DNA from 2 places in the Streptomyces sp. NPDC002868 genome. Region 2 is predicted to be linked to the other one. Evidence: riboswitches for the same ligand, from Rfam matches in the RefSeq annotation. Region 2 holds a riboswitch; the other holds the start of a gene.
The links. Region 2 has a riboswitch for glycine ahead of gcvT (glycine cleavage system aminomethyltransferase GcvT). Riboswitches for the same ligand answer to the same signal wherever they lie in the genome.
Positions count from the first base shown of each region.

Region 1: it holds a riboswitch for glycine, as region 2 does, so the genes downstream of both, gcvP (aminomethyl-transferring glycine dehydrogenase) here and gcvT (glycine cleavage system aminomethyltransferase GcvT) in region 2, are expected to answer to the same signal.

Region 1 is NZ_JBVHDR010000005.1:505,214-512,435, reverse strand. Features, by position in the region: gene ftsR (transcriptional regulator FtsR) at 1-195, shown strand, start outside; gene ACZ3H8_RS19080 (bifunctional nuclease family protein) at 249-722, shown strand; gene ACZ3H8_RS19075 (MerR family transcriptional regulator) at 890-1,486, shown strand; gene ACZ3H8_RS19070 (DNA polymerase IV) at 1,580-3,145, shown strand; gene ACZ3H8_RS19065 (PRC-barrel domain-containing protein) at 3,055-3,450, opposite strand; glycine riboswitch at 3,553-3,650, shown strand; gene gcvP (aminomethyl-transferring glycine dehydrogenase) at 3,832-6,717, shown strand; gene ACZ3H8_RS19055 (DUF5999 family protein) at 6,796-7,002, opposite strand.
Region 2 is NZ_JBVHDR010000012.1:293,126-300,347, forward strand. Features, by position in the region: gene ACZ3H8_RS31435 (enhanced serine sensitivity protein SseB C-terminal domain-containing protein) at 1-244, opposite strand, end outside; gene ACZ3H8_RS31440 (enhanced serine sensitivity protein SseB) at 347-1,117, opposite strand; gene ACZ3H8_RS31445 (AAA family ATPase) at 1,223-1,912, opposite strand; glycine riboswitch at 2,061-2,158, shown strand; gene gcvT (glycine cleavage system aminomethyltransferase GcvT) at 2,307-3,431, shown strand; gene gcvH (glycine cleavage system protein GcvH) at 3,493-3,870, shown strand; gene glyA (serine hydroxymethyltransferase) at 3,882-5,144, shown strand; gene ACZ3H8_RS31465 (L-serine ammonia-lyase) at 5,311-6,678, shown strand; gene ACZ3H8_RS31470 (STAS domain-containing protein) at 6,909-7,222, shown strand, end outside.

The sequences.
Region 1 (7,222 bases), on a different contig from region 2:
CGGCATCTGCGGGCGATGAAGGCTGCCGCAGACCGTGAGGCAGGACTGGTCGAGCAGCTGGTCGCACCCTTGCGGCGGCACCGTAATCCGCAGACCAGGGCGCATGCCGAGGCGACCACGAAAGAGCTGGCGGCCCTGTCTGTGCGGCTTCACGCGGCCCTGGTGCAGACGGCGCTCGGAGTACGGCTGCACTGATCATGGGGGAGCCCGACTACCCAAACCGGTCGGGCAAGTCCTAGGGTTGCTGTGTGAACGAGCTCGACGTTGTGGGTGTCCGGGTCGAAATGCCCTCGAACCAACCGATCGTGCTCCTACGTGAAGTGGGAGGCGACCGGTACCTCCCCATTTGGATCGGTCCCGGGGAGGCCACCGCCATTGCCTTTGCCCAGCAGGGCATGGCACCGGCCAGGCCGCTGACGCATGACCTCTTCAAAGACGTGCTGGAGGCGGTGGGCCAGGAGCTCACCGAGGTCCGCATCACTGACCTGCGCGAAGGGGTTTTCTACGCGGAGCTGGTCTTTGCCAGCGGAGTCGAGGTGAGCGCCAGACCCTCCGACGCCATAGCGCTGGCCCTGCGCACCGGTACGCCGATCTACGGCAGTGACGGGGTGCTCGACGACGCGGGAATCGCCATCCCGGACGAGCAGGAGGACGAGGTGGAGAAGTTCCGCGAGTTCCTCGATCAGATCTCGCCCGAGGACTTCGGCACCAACAGCCAGTGACCGCCGCGACAGGCGGCGTTGGCACATTCGAGTAGCCTTTCCCCGAATAGGGGCACGAGAAACCACTCTTAGGGTGATTATCACTCGGCGTGCCGAGTGTGGCGATCGTTGACGCACCCCGGGTGACTGCCTACCGTCGAGATGGCAGGTCAAGGACGGAGGTCGGCGTGAGAAGCAGCGGCGACGGTACGGCAGGGGGCGCCCCCGGACGGAGTCTGGGGGAGGGCGGGCCGTATCCGCTTCACGAGAGTGCGGCCGACTCCTTGAGGGAGACGATCGGCTACCGGGGGCCCACCGCGTGTGCGGCGGCGGGCATCACCTATCGACAGCTCGACTACTGGGCGCGTACCGGGCTGGTCGAGCCCAGTGTTCGGCCGGCGTACGGATCGGGCACCCAGCGGCTCTACAGCTTCCGCGATGTGGTCGTCCTCAAGATCGTCAAGCGTTTTCTCGACACCGGCGTGGCGCTGCAGAACATTCGGGCAGCGGTGCAGCATCTGCGGGCGCGCGGCTTCACGGACCTCGAACGCATGACACTCATGAGCGACGGCGCCACGGTCTACGAGTGCTCGTCGCCCGACGAGGTGGTCGACCTGCTCCAGGGCGGCCAGGGAGTCTTCGGGATCGCCGTCGGCGTGGTGTGGCGGGATGTGGAGGCGGCGCTGTCTCAGCTGCACGGCGAGCGGATCGACACCGGCGAGACCCTCGTCGGGAACAACCCCGCGGACGAGCTGGCCAGGCGCAGGCGCGACCGGGCCGTCTGAGCGCCGACGCCGGTCGCCGTTGCCGTCGCCACTGCCGGATGGCGCGCTCGTCGGGCGGCGCCATTGTCAGTGGCGTAGGGCAGCATCGAACATGTGAGAACCGCGCCGACGATTCTGCATCTGGACATGGATGCCTTCTTCGCCGCCGCCGAACAGGCGGCGAAGCCGAGTCTGCGCGGAAAGCCGGTCGTCGTCGGCGGGCTCGGGCCGCGCGGGGTCGTCGCCACCGCTTCGTACGAGGCGAGGCGCTTCGGTGTGCACTCGGCGATGCCGATGGCGCAGGCAAGGCGGCTGGCGCCGAACGCCGCGTATCTCGTGCCGCGCTTCTCGCTCTACCGTGCGGTCAGCGAGCAGGTGATGGAGCTGCTCGGCAGGCTTTCGCCGCTGGTGGAGCCGCTGAGCCTGGACGAGGCCTTCGTCGACTTGGAGGCGGGGGGCTCGGCCGATGACTCGGCTTCCGCGCGGGCGGCCGGTGAGCGGCTGCGCGGAGACATCCTCGCCGTCACCGGGCTGACGGGGTCCGTCGGGCTCGCGGGATCCAAGATGCTCGCCAAGATCGCCTCCGAGCAGGCGAAACCGGACGGCCTGCTGCTCATAGAGCCTGGGACGGAGCGTGAGCTGCTCGGGCCGATGTCCGTGCGGACGCTGCCGGGGGTGGGGCCGGCCACCGGGGAGCATCTGCGGAGGGCCGGGATGACGACCGTCGCCGAGCTGGCGGAGGCGGGCGAGGACGAGCTCGTACGGCTGCTGGGCAAGGCGCACGGGACCTCGCTGTTCCTGATGGCCATGGGGTACGACGACCGGCCGGTGGTGGCCGAGCGGGACGCGAAGTCGGTGTCGGTGGAGGACACCTTCGATGTGGATCTGCACGACCGGGTGCGGGTGCGGATCGAGGTGGAGCGGCTGGCCGACCGGTGTGTGCAGCGGCTTCGGGCGTCCGGGCGCTCTGGGCGGACCATCGTGCTGAAGGTGCGGCGGTACGACTTCTCGACGCTGACGCGCTCGGAGACGCTGCGCGGGCCGACGGACGATCCGGCGGTGGTGCGGGAGGCCGCCGGGCGGCTGCTGGAGGCGGTGGACACCACGGGCGGGGTGCGGCTGCTGGGGGTGGGCGTGACGGGGCTCGCGGACTACACCCAGGAGGATCTCTTCGCCCAGGCCGCGGCCGATGAGCAGGCCGAGCGCGAAGCACACGAGGCGGCGGCGGAGGGCGAGCGGGAGACGCACGAGGCCGACGCCGCGGCGGGGGCAGACGCCGGGGCAGGAGCCCGAGCCGGAGCACAGGCAGGCGCCGGGGCAGGCGCCCGGGCGGGAGCAGAGGCCGGGGCGGGCGGGGCGGAGCACGAGGCGCTCGCGGCGCGGCGCTGGGCCGCGGGGCACGACGTGCGGCATGCCGAGTACGGGGCGGGGTGGGTGCAGGGCAGCGGGCTCGGCCGCGTCACCGTCCGGTTCGAGGAGCCGGGGTCGCCGCCGGGGCGCGTACGCACCTTCCGGGTCGACGACCCCGATCTGGAGCCCTCCGATCCGCTGCCGCTCGTCGCGCTGCCCGCGACGGTGGAGAGTGCGGGTCAGTCCTCCTGGCCGGCGACGCGGCCGAAGGACCGGTCCCCCGAGGAGGGAGCGGGCGTCTCGGGGGCCTCGGAGAGGTCGAGGCCGTAGTGGTGGTACAGCTGAAGCTCCTGCTCCGGGGAGAGATGGCGGCCGACGCCGAAGTCCGGGGCATCCTTGATCAGCGAGCGCTCGTACGGGACATGCAGGGTGTCGTCGACCAGCTTGCTCGGCTCCAGCGGGACGAACGCGTCCCGGCTGAACAGGCCGGTCCGCACAGCCGCCCACTCGGGCACTCCCGTGGCATCGTCCAGGTACACCTCGTCCACAGTCCCGATCTTGTGGCCGTTGCGGTCGAACGCCTTGCGGCCGATCAGGCTGCGCGGATCGATATCGGTCTGCACGGTCCCTCCAATAGGTCGCAACTGCTGTTTAAATACTACAAAAGTGCACATCGGGGGTGTCGGCCACTTGAGCGATCGACGAGGGGGCGCGCTGGTAGGCTGTCAAGCGGCTGCTGACCCCGTGCGGGAGAGTCCACCGGTGAAAGTACCGGCGGCGCCGAAGGAGCAAATCCTCCCCGGAATCTCTCAGGCCCCTGTACCGCACGGACGAGGTCACTCTGGAAAGCAGGGCGGGCGTCGGACGGCATCCGCTCTCACCGACGGTGAAAGCCGGAGCGTGGCATGCGCGCGCCCCGGTGAAACTCTCAGGTTGAGATGACAGAGGGGGAGGCCGTCCGGGCATCCGCGCCGTGGTGCCCCTCGCCGGTCGTGTCAGACCAGGAGGCCTCCTAAATGACCGCCAACCGCATTCCGCTCTCCCAGCTTGAGCGAGGCACCCCCTTCGAGCAGCGCCACATCGGGCCCGACGCCGAGGCCCAGGCGAAGATGCTGGCACAGGTGGGCTACGGCTCGCTCGACGAGCTGACCGCCGCCGCGGTGCCTGATGTGATCAAGAGCGCGGAGGCGCTGAACCTCCCGGGCGCGCGTACCGAGGCGGATGTGCTCGCCGAGCTGCGCACGCTTGCCGACCGCAATCAGGTGCTTGCGCCCATGATCGGCCTTGGCTACTACGGCACCTTCACGCCGCCGGTGATCCTGCGCAATGTCATGGAGAACCCGGCCTGGTACACCGCGTACACGCCGTACCAGCCGGAGATCTCCCAGGGCCGGCTCGAGGCGCTGCTCAACTTCCAGACGATGGTCGCCGACCTGACCGGTCTGCCCACCTCCGGTGCCTCGCTGCTCGACGAGGCCACGGCCGCCGCCGAGGCCATGTCGCTGGCCCGCCGGGTCGGCAAGGTCAAGAACGGCGTCTTCCTGGTCGACGCCGACACCCTGCCGCAGACCCTGGCGGTGATCGAGACCCGCGCCGAGCCCACCGGCGTCGAGGTGGTCACCGCCGACCTCAGCGACGGCATCCCGGCCGAGATCGCGGAGCGCGGCGTTTTCGGCGTGCTGCTGCAGTACCCGGGTGCCTCCGGTGCCGTACGCGACGTCAAGCCCGTCATCGAGCAGGCGCACGAGCTCGGCGCGATCGTCACCGTCGCCGCCGATCTGCTGGCGCTCACCCTGCTCACCTCGCCCGGCGAGCTGGGCGCCGACATCGCGGTGGGCACCACGCAGCGCTTCGGCGTCCCGATGGGCTTCGGCGGCCCGCACGCCGGTTTCATGGCCGTACGCGAGAAGTTCGCGCGCAGCCTGCCCGGCCGGCTCGTCGGTGTCTCCGTGGACGCGGACGGCAACAAGGCCTACCGGCTCGCGCTGCAGACCCGTGAGCAGCACATCCGCCGCGAGAAGGCCACCAGCAACATCTGTACCGCCCAGGTGCTCCTCGCCGTGATGGCGGGGATGTACGCCGTGTACCACGGCCCGGATGGGCTCAGGGGGATCGCGCAGCGCACCCACCGGTACGCCGCGATCCTCGCCGAGGGGCTGCGGGCCGGTGGCGTCGAGGTCGTCCACGGGGCGTACTTCGACACGCTGACCGCACGGGTGCCGGGCAAGGCCGCCGACGTCGTGGCCGCCGCGCGTGAGGGCGGGGTCAACCTCCACCTCGTCGACGCCGACCACCTCTCCATCGCGTGTGACGAGACCACCACCCGTACCCAACTGACCGCAGTCTGGGCCGCCTTCGGCGTCGAGGCCGACGTCGAGGCGCTCGATGCGGCGACCGACGACACCCTGCCGGCCGCCCTGCTGCGCACGGACGACTACCTCACCCACCCCGTCTTCCACCAGCACCGTTCCGAGACTGCGATGCTGCGCTACCTGCGCAAGCTCGCCGACCGCGACTACGCGCTGGACCGCGGCATGATCCCGCTCGGCTCCTGCACCATGAAGCTGAACGCGACCACCGAGATGGAGCCGGTCACCTGGCCGGAGTTCGGGCAGATCCACCCCTTCGCGCCGGTCGAGCAGGCCGCCGGGTACCTCACGCTCATCCATGAGCTGGAGGAGCGCCTCGCCGAGGTCACCGGGTACGACGCGGTCTCCATCCAGCCCAACGCCGGTTCGCAGGGCGAGCTCGCGGGTCTGCTCGCCGTGCGCGCGTACCACCGCGCCAACGGTGACGACCAGCGCACCATCTGCCTCATCCCGTCCTCCGCACACGGCACCAACGCCGCCAGCGCCGTGATGGCGGGCATGAAGGTCGTCGTGGTGAAGACCGCCGACGACGGCGAGGTGGACATCGAGGACCTGCGCGCCAAGATCGATCAGTACCGCGACCAGCTCTCGGTCCTGATGATCACCTACCCGTCCACGCACGGCGTTTTCGAGGAGCATGTCGCCGACATCTGCGCGCAGGTGCACGAGGCCGGCGGCCAGGTGTACGTCGACGGCGCCAACCTCAACGCGCTGGTGGGCCTCGCCAAGCCGGGCAAGTTCGGCGGCGACGTCTCGCACCTCAATCTGCACAAGACCTTCTGCATCCCGCACGGCGGCGGCGGCCCCGGCGTCGGTCCGGTGGGCGTACGGGCGCACCTCGCCCCGTACCTCCCGAACCACCCCCTCCAGCCCACCGCGGGACCCGAGACGGGCGTCGGACCGATCTCGGCCGCCCCGTGGGGCTCGGCGGGCATCCTGCCGATCTCCTGGGCGTACGTACGGCTCATGGGCGGCGAGGGCCTCAAGCGGGCGACGCAGGTCGCCGTGCTCGCGGCCAACTACATCGCCAAGCGCCTGGAGCCGCACTACCCGGTGCTCTACACCGGCCCGGCCGGTCTGGTCGCGCACGAGTGCATCGTGGACCTGCGGCCGCTGTCGAAGGCGACCGGCGTCAGCGTCGACGACATCGCCAAGCGCCTGATCGACTACGGCTTCCACGCGCCGACGATGTCCTTCCCGGTGGCCGGCACGCTGATGATCGAGCCCACCGAGAGCGAGGACCTGACCGAGATCGACCGCTTCTGCGACACGATGATCGCGATCCGCGGGGAGATCGAGAAGGTCGCTTCGGGCGAGTGGCCCGCGGAGGACAACCCGCTGCGCAACGCCCCGCACACCGCAGCGGCCCTGGGCGGGGAGTGGGAGCACCCGTACAGCCGCGAGGACGCGGTCTTCCCGGCCGGAGTGAGCGCCTCGGACAAGTACTGGCCGCCGGTGCGCCGGATCGACGGTGCGTTCGGCGACCGTAACCTCGTCTGCTCCTGCCCGCCGCTGGACGAGTACGACAACTGACGGGCGCGGCGGCGCTCATGCGTCGGGGCCGGTGCGGAGATCAGTCTCCGGGCCGGCCCCCTTGTCGTACGGACGGCGCTAGGCGGCCGTCATCACCTGCCCGCTCGCCCGCGGCCGGTGCGGCGCGATGATCTGGCCGTCCGGCAGCAGTTCACCGGTGTCCTCGAAGAGCAGTACGCCGTTGCACAGCAGGCTCCAGCCCTGCTCCGGGTGGTGCGCCGTGAGACGGGCGGCTTCCCGGTCGGCTGAGTCGGATGTCGGGCAGGCTGGCTGGTGCTGGCACATGGGTGGGTTCTCTCGCTGCGTTGTAGTGACTGTGACTGTCCTGCGGCTCGATGAGGTGTTCATGGCCGCCCCCCGTATCTGTCGGTCCGATCCCAGTGTTGCCCTACGGGCGTCAATCCGCAGGGATTTCGCGGCAGCTCTTCTTACTGGTTAATGACGTATCACTCGGGCGGACGGTTCAGCTCAACTCCACTGTCCTTTCGGGTGGTTCGGGGTGGCC
Region 2 (7,222 bases):
CGCAGACCGAGAGCTCTTGGGCGGAGGTGACGCAAGGGGCGTAGCCGACGCCGTCGACCTCCATGTTCCCGTACTGGGCGTCGGGCGAGCCCGCCTGGCCGTGCCAGAGCAGCATCCAGAGCCGGCCGCCGGCCGGGTCGGCGATCGCCTGCAGCAGCGCCTCGTACGCGTCGTAGCGCCCAGGAGTCACCTGGCGCAGCATGTGCTCGACCTGCCCGGCCGCCGCGGTGCCTGACGCACTCACCCTGGGTTCCGCCCCTCTTCGATCCACCCGGCACACAAGTGCGGCGGGTCCGGCCTGGCCATCAAACCAGCTTAATCGGGAGTTCTGACGCCGACTTGACGACTACACGTGCTGTCGTTGGTAGAAGGGCCGCACCCGTTCCAGCATCCATATGCCGACCGGGTCCTGCGCCACATCCAGCAGTACGAGATTGACCGGCCAGCCCACCTGGACCCGGCCCAGCGCCCGGCCGAGCGCATCCATCGGGGCGTTGCGCTCGGCGGCCTCCCAGGAGGAGAGCTGGACGCCGATGAACAGGGTCGGCGACTCACCCTCGATGGAGGCGAGCGCACGGCGGGCGGTGACGACGACGCCGGAGCTCTCGAACTCACCGGCCGCGGCGGCGAGGAAGTCCACCGGCTCCTCCTGCCAGTCGGGTTCGAAGAGCCGCACCCGGCCGCCGGTCGCCGGACCGTCGAGGGGCGTGCGTCCCACCCGGCACAGCTCGGCGACGGCGGGCGGCGGCAGCGGGGCGCCGACCGTGCCGCCCGGGTTCACGGCGATGCCGAGCTGCGGGGGCAGTCCGCGGGCGAATTCGCGGGCGGGGGCGATGGTGAAGGGCATATGGCTGCCGACGCAGTGCAGGAACTGCTGCTCGGAGCTGAAGACCGGGACGTACGCGGCCCCGTCGATCTCCATGGTGGGCAGATCGAGGTCGGGGCTGTCCGGACCGCCGCCGTTCGGCAGCGGCACCCAGATCTGGCTGCGGCCGAGCACCTCGACGAGGCGGCCTCCGGCCGAGGGGTTGCCGAGGGATGCGGCGAGCACCTCTTCGAGCTCGTTCGCCGGCCAGCCGCCGTACGGATGCGGATGCGGATGCTCCGGTGTCTGCATGTGCTGTCCTTCTCCCCCTGCGTTCCCACGGTTGCGCGCCACGACCCTAACGCCGTGGGGGTCCGCCGGGGCGGGTGGGGGCGCGGCCTTCGGCCCCCATTGTCCTCAATCGCCGGACGGGCCTGCTTTCGACTCCTCGAAGCCGACCCGGCCGAGCACCCCCGCCGAGTCGCGGTCCAGCAGCACCGCAGACGCGCAGCCCGCGGGCAGCCGCCCGGCCTCCGCGTCGCCGACCAGACGGCCCACCGCCCGCCGGTGCCTGGCGAATGCGTACCCCGACACTCCGCGGCCGCGCTCGCGCTGGCCCTCCCTCGCCACCGCGGGCGTGACGTCAAGCAGCACCAGATGCAGGCCGCGGCCGCGGCGGCGCGCCTCGCGGGCCAGCCAGCGCCGCACCCAGGCCTGGGTGCCGCAGTCATGTACGACGACGCTCTCGCCGGAGCGCAGCGCGCGCCGCAGTCCGGCGTAGTGCGCGATCCGGACCAGCGGGCGGTAGACGGCGTACGGCAGGAGCTTCGGCATCCGCGCGTCCCACCGGTCACGGGTGTCCTGCGAGTCGATGCCGCGGCCGCGCGCCGCGCGCCGGATCAGCGTGGACTTTCCGCTGCCGGGCAGGCCGGAGACGACCACCACGTCACCGGCGGCGAAGACCAGACTGCGCGGGCTGTGACCCGAGCGGTCTCTCAGGTCACGCAGCACGGGCGCGGGCACCTCGGCCAGTCGCCGAGCGGCCCCGCCCGGCGGGGCGGGCACCCCCGCGGTCGTCGCGTACGCCTCGGAGCGGTGCAACGTCATCACCCTCCCCCATGTCGGGTTACCCACCCTTGCCCATGAAGTGTAAAGAAACGGTAATGCGGCACAACCATATTGCAGCCGAGGGCCTGTCGCCCCACTCCGCCACGATGCGTGCAATGATGTGCGCGCCAACTGCATACCGGCCGCTTGAATCCACGCGGGAGAGTCCTGGCCACTGTGTGCGCCGGGCGCCGAAGGAGCAAGTCCCTCCCTTGAATCTCTCAGGCCCCGTACCGCGTGTGATGAGGCAGATCTGAAAAGCGAGCCGCTGTCGAGTGGCTCCACCCAAGGTGCAAGTCACGACCACCAATACGTGCGGTCGCGACGAACCTCTCAGGTTCCGATGACAGATGGGGAGGATTGTCCTCGCCAGCATGCCCTGGGAGCCACATCTATGAGCAACGCCCCCCGTCTGACCGCTCTCGACGCCCTGCACCGTTCACTGGGCGCGACCATGACCGACTTCGCGGGCTGGGACATGCCGCTGCGGTACGGCAGTGAGCGCGACGAACACAACGCCGTCCGCACCAAGGCCGGCCTCTTCGACCTCTCCCACATGGGCGAGATCACCGTCACCGGGCCGCAGGCCGCCGACCTCCTCGACTACGCACTGGTCGGCAACATCGGCGGTGTCGCCGTCGGCCGCGCCCGCTACACCATGATCTGCCAGGAGGACGGCGGGATCCTCGACGACCTGATCGTCTACCGCCTCGGCGATACCGAATACATGGTCGTCGCCAACGCGGGCAATGCGCAGATCGTCCTGGACGCTCTGACCGAGCGCTCGGAGGGCTTCGACGCCGAGGTGCGCGACGACCGTGACGCGTATGCCCTGATCGCCGTCCAGGGCCCCCAGTCCCCGGGCATTCTGAAGTCGCTGACCGACGCCGACCTGGACGGGCTGAAGTACTACGCGGGCCTGCCCGGCACGGTCGCCGGCGTCCCGGCGCTGATCGCCCGCACCGGTTACACCGGCGAGGACGGCTTCGAGCTCTTCGTCGAGCCACAGCACGCCGAGAAGCTCTGGCAGGCGCTGACCGATGCCGGAGCGCCGGCCGGTCTGATCCCCTGCGGCCTCTCCTGTCGCGACACGCTGCGCCTGGAGGCGGGCATGCCGCTGTACGGGCACGAGCTGACGACCGCGCTGACACCGTTCGACGCGGGCCTGGGCCGGGTCGTGAAGTTCGAGAAGACGGCCAATGGCGGGCGCTTCGTCGGCCGTGAGGCCCTTGAGGCCGCCGCCGAGCGCGCCGGGGCCAACCCGCCGCGCACGCTCGTCGGCCTGATCGCCGAGGGCCGCCGGGTCCCCCGCGCCGGTTACCAGGTCGTCGCAGGCGGTCAGGTGATCGGCGCGGTCACCTCGGGCGCCCCGTCGCCGACGCTGGGCAAGCCGATCGCCATCGCGTACGTGGACGCGGCGCACGCCGCTCCCGGCACCGAGGGCGTCGGCGTCGACATCCGCGGCGCCCACGAGCCGTACGAGGTCGTCGCGCTGCCGTTCTACAAGCGCCAGAAGTGATCTTCAGCACCACACCACGCCCGTTCAGCAGCACTCCCCCGCGTACAGGAGAATTCAGGCCATGAGCAACCCCCAGCAGCTGCGCTACAGCAAGGAGCACGAGTGGCTGTCGCCCGCCGAGGACGGCGTGTCGACGGTCGGCATCACGGAGCACGCGGCCAACGCGCTCGGCGATGTGGTGTACGTACAGCTCCCGGAAGTCGGTGACACGGTGACCGCGGGCGAGACCTGCGGCGAGCTGGAGTCGACCAAGTCGGTCAGCGACCTGTACTCGCCGGTCAGCGGTGAGGTCGTCGAGGCCAACCAGGACGTGGTGGACGACCCGTCGCTGGTGAACTCCGCCCCCTTCGAGGGCGGCTGGCTCTTCAAGGTGCGCGTCACGGAGGAGCCGAAGGACCTGCTCTCCGCCGACGAGTACACCGAGTTCTCCGGCTCCTAAGGACGTATGGCATGTCTGTTCTCAACACCCCTCTCCACGAACTGGACCCCGACGTCGCCGCCGCTGTCGACGCCGAGCTCCACCGTCAGCAGTCCACCCTCGAGATGATCGCCTCGGAGAACTTCGCTCCGGTCGCGGTCATGGAGGCGCAGGGCTCCGTCCTCACCAACAAGTACGCCGAGGGCTACCCCGGCCGCCGCTACTACGGCGGCTGCGAGCACGTCGATGTCGTCGAGCAGATCGCCATCGACCGCATCAAGGAGCTCTTCGGCGCCGAGCACGCCAACGTCCAGCCGCACTCGGGCGCCCAGGCGAACGCGGCCGCGATGTTCGCGCTGCTCAAGCCGGGCGACACGATCATGGGTCTGAACCTCGCCCACGGCGGGCACCTGACCCACGGCATGAAGATCAACTTCTCCGGCAAGCTCTACAACGTGGTCGCGTACCACGTCGACGACGCCACCGGTCAGGTCGACATGGCCGAGGTCGAGCGGCTCGCCAAGGAGTCGAAGCCGAAGCTGATCGTGGCCGGCTGGTCCGCGTACCCCCGTCACCTGGACTTCGCGGCCTTCCGCCGGATCGCCGACGAGGTCGGCGCGTATCTGATGGTCGACATGGCCCACTTCGCGGGTCTCGTCGCCGCCGGGCTGCACCCCAACCCGGTGCCGCACGCCCATGTCGTCACCACCACCACGCACAAGACCCTCGGCGGTCCGCGCGGCGGTGTGATCCTGTCCACACAGGAGCTCGCCAAGAAGATCAACTCGGCGGTCTTCCCGGGCCAGCAGGGCGGTCCGCTGGAGCACGTCATCGCGGCGAAGGCGGTCGCCTTCAAGGTCGCGGCGTCCGAGGAGTTCCAGGAGCGCCAGCAGCGCACCATCGACGGCGCCCAGATCCTCGCCGCGCGTCTGGTCCGGGACGATGTGACCGAGCACGGGGTCTCCGTCCTGTCGGGCGGCACCGATGTGCACCTGGTCCTGGTCGACCTGCGCAACTCCGAGCTGGACGGCCAGCAGGCCGAGGACCGGCTCCACGAGGTGGGCATCACCGTCAACCGGAACGCCATTCCGAGCGACCCGCGGCCGCCGATGGTCACCTCGGGTCTGCGGATCGGCACCCCGGCGCTGGCCACCCGCGGTTTCCAGGACGAGGACTTCCGTGAGGTTGCCGACATCATCGCCGAGGCGCTGAAGCCGTCGTACGACACTCAGGCGCTGAGCGCACGGGTCTCGGCGCTGGCCGCGAAGCACCCGCTTTACCCCGGCCTGAAGTAGTTCCGTACGGTTTTGTGCGAAACGCTTTTGTACGAACCCTTGGGGCACCGCGCACACTGGACAGTGCGCGCGGTGCCCCGCACCGTGTACCCCGCTCGCTGTACCCCGCTCGCTTCTGCACCACCCCGGCAGACAACGGCGTCTACCAACCCCCTAGGAGTTCTCCGTGGCCATCTCGGTCTTCGACCTGTTCTCGATCGGCATCGGCCCGTCCAGCTCCCACACGGTCGGCCCGATGCGCGCCGCCGCCATGTTCGCCCGGCGGCTCAAGAACGAGGGCATGCTGGCCCACACCGCCGCCATACGCGCAGAGCTCTTCGGCTCCCTGGGCGCGACCGGCCACGGCCACGGCACTCCCAAGGCCGTCCTGCTCGGCCTGGAGGGCAATTCCCCCCGTACCGTCGACGTCGAGACCGCGGACGCGCAGGTCGAGCGCATCCGCACCAGCGGCCGGATCAGTCTGCTCGGCAGCCACGAGATCGGCTTCGACTTCGACAAGGATCTGGTTCTGCACCGCCGCAAGGCGCTGCCGTACCACGCCAACGGCATGACGATCTTCGCGTACGACGCCGAGGGCGCGACGGTTCTGGAAAAGACGTACTACTCGGTGGGCGGCGGCTTCGTCGTTGACGAGGACGCCGTCGGCGAGGACCGGATCAAGCTCGACGACACCGTGCTGAAGTACCCCTTCCGCACCGGTGACGAGCTGCTGCGGCTCGCCCAGGAGACCGGTCTGTCCATCTCCGCGCTGATGCTGGAGAACGAGAAGGCCTGGCGCTCCGAGGAGGAGATCCGCGAGGGCCTGCTGGAGATCTGGGGGGTCATGCAGGCCTGTGTCGCACGCGGCATGTCCCGCGAGGGCATCCTGCCCGGCGGTCTCAAGGTGCGCCGCCGCGCGGCCAACTCGGCCCGCCAGCTGCGCGCCGAGGGCGACGCGCTGGCCCGCTCCATGGAGTGGATCACGCTGTACGCGATGGCGGTGAACGAGGAGAACGCCGCGGGCGGCCGGGTGGTCACCGCCCCCACCAACGGCGCCGCGGGCATCATCCCGGCCGTGCTGCACTACTACATGAACTTCGTGCCCGGCGCCGACGAGGAGGGCGTGGTCCGCTTCCTGCTGGCCGCGGGCGCGATCGGCATGCTCTTCAAGGAGAACGCCTCCATCTCCGGCGCCGAGGTCGGCTGCCAGGGCGAGGTCGGTTCCGCCTGCTCGATGGCCGCGGGCGCGCTCGCCGAGGTGCTGGGCGGCACCCCTGAGCAGGTCGAGAACGCCGCGGAGATCGGCATGGAGCACAACCTCGGTCTGACCTGCGACCCGGTCGGCGGCCTGGTCCAGATTCCGTGCATCGAGCGCAACGGCATGGCGGCGGTGAAGGCCGTGACGGCGGCAAGGATGGCGATGCGCGGCGACGGCAGCCACAAGGTCTCGCTGGACAAGGTCATCAAGACGATGAAGGACACTGGCGCGGACATGTCGGTGAAGTACAAGGAGACCGCGCGCGGCGGCCTCGCGGTGAACATCATCGAATGCTGAGCATCATCAAGTGCTGAGCGTCATCGAGTGCTGAGCATCGTCCGCTGCTGAGCCGGTGCGAAGACCTCGGCGGGTCAAGTCGCTTCACGCGGATTCACCCACAAGGGGGAGCTTTCTGGGCTCCGAACGTTTTTTCACCTCCGTGCGCCCGAAACCCCGCACTAGCCTCCCAGCCAGTACGCCCAACCTCAGGTGGCCACATCGGGCTCGCCGCAGCAAGGAGAACAGCCATGGCCGAGGGGCTGACTACCACGTCGTCCGGCTTACACGCACCCCTCCCCGGACCGTACGGCCGGGCCTACTGCACCCGAGGCCGTACCGTCGTCGAGCTGCACGGGGAGATCGACATCGCCGCGGCGAAGCCCATCGGGGCCTATCTGGACGTGGTCACCGCCGTCCGCGGCCACCATGTGGTGGTCGATCTGACGCATGTGGCGTTCTTCGACTGCTCGGGACTGGCCCTGCTGTGCCGTGCGCGGCGGCGCACCGCCGAGAACGGCGGGCGGATGTGGGTGGTGTGCGACCGCCCGGCGATTCTGCGTGT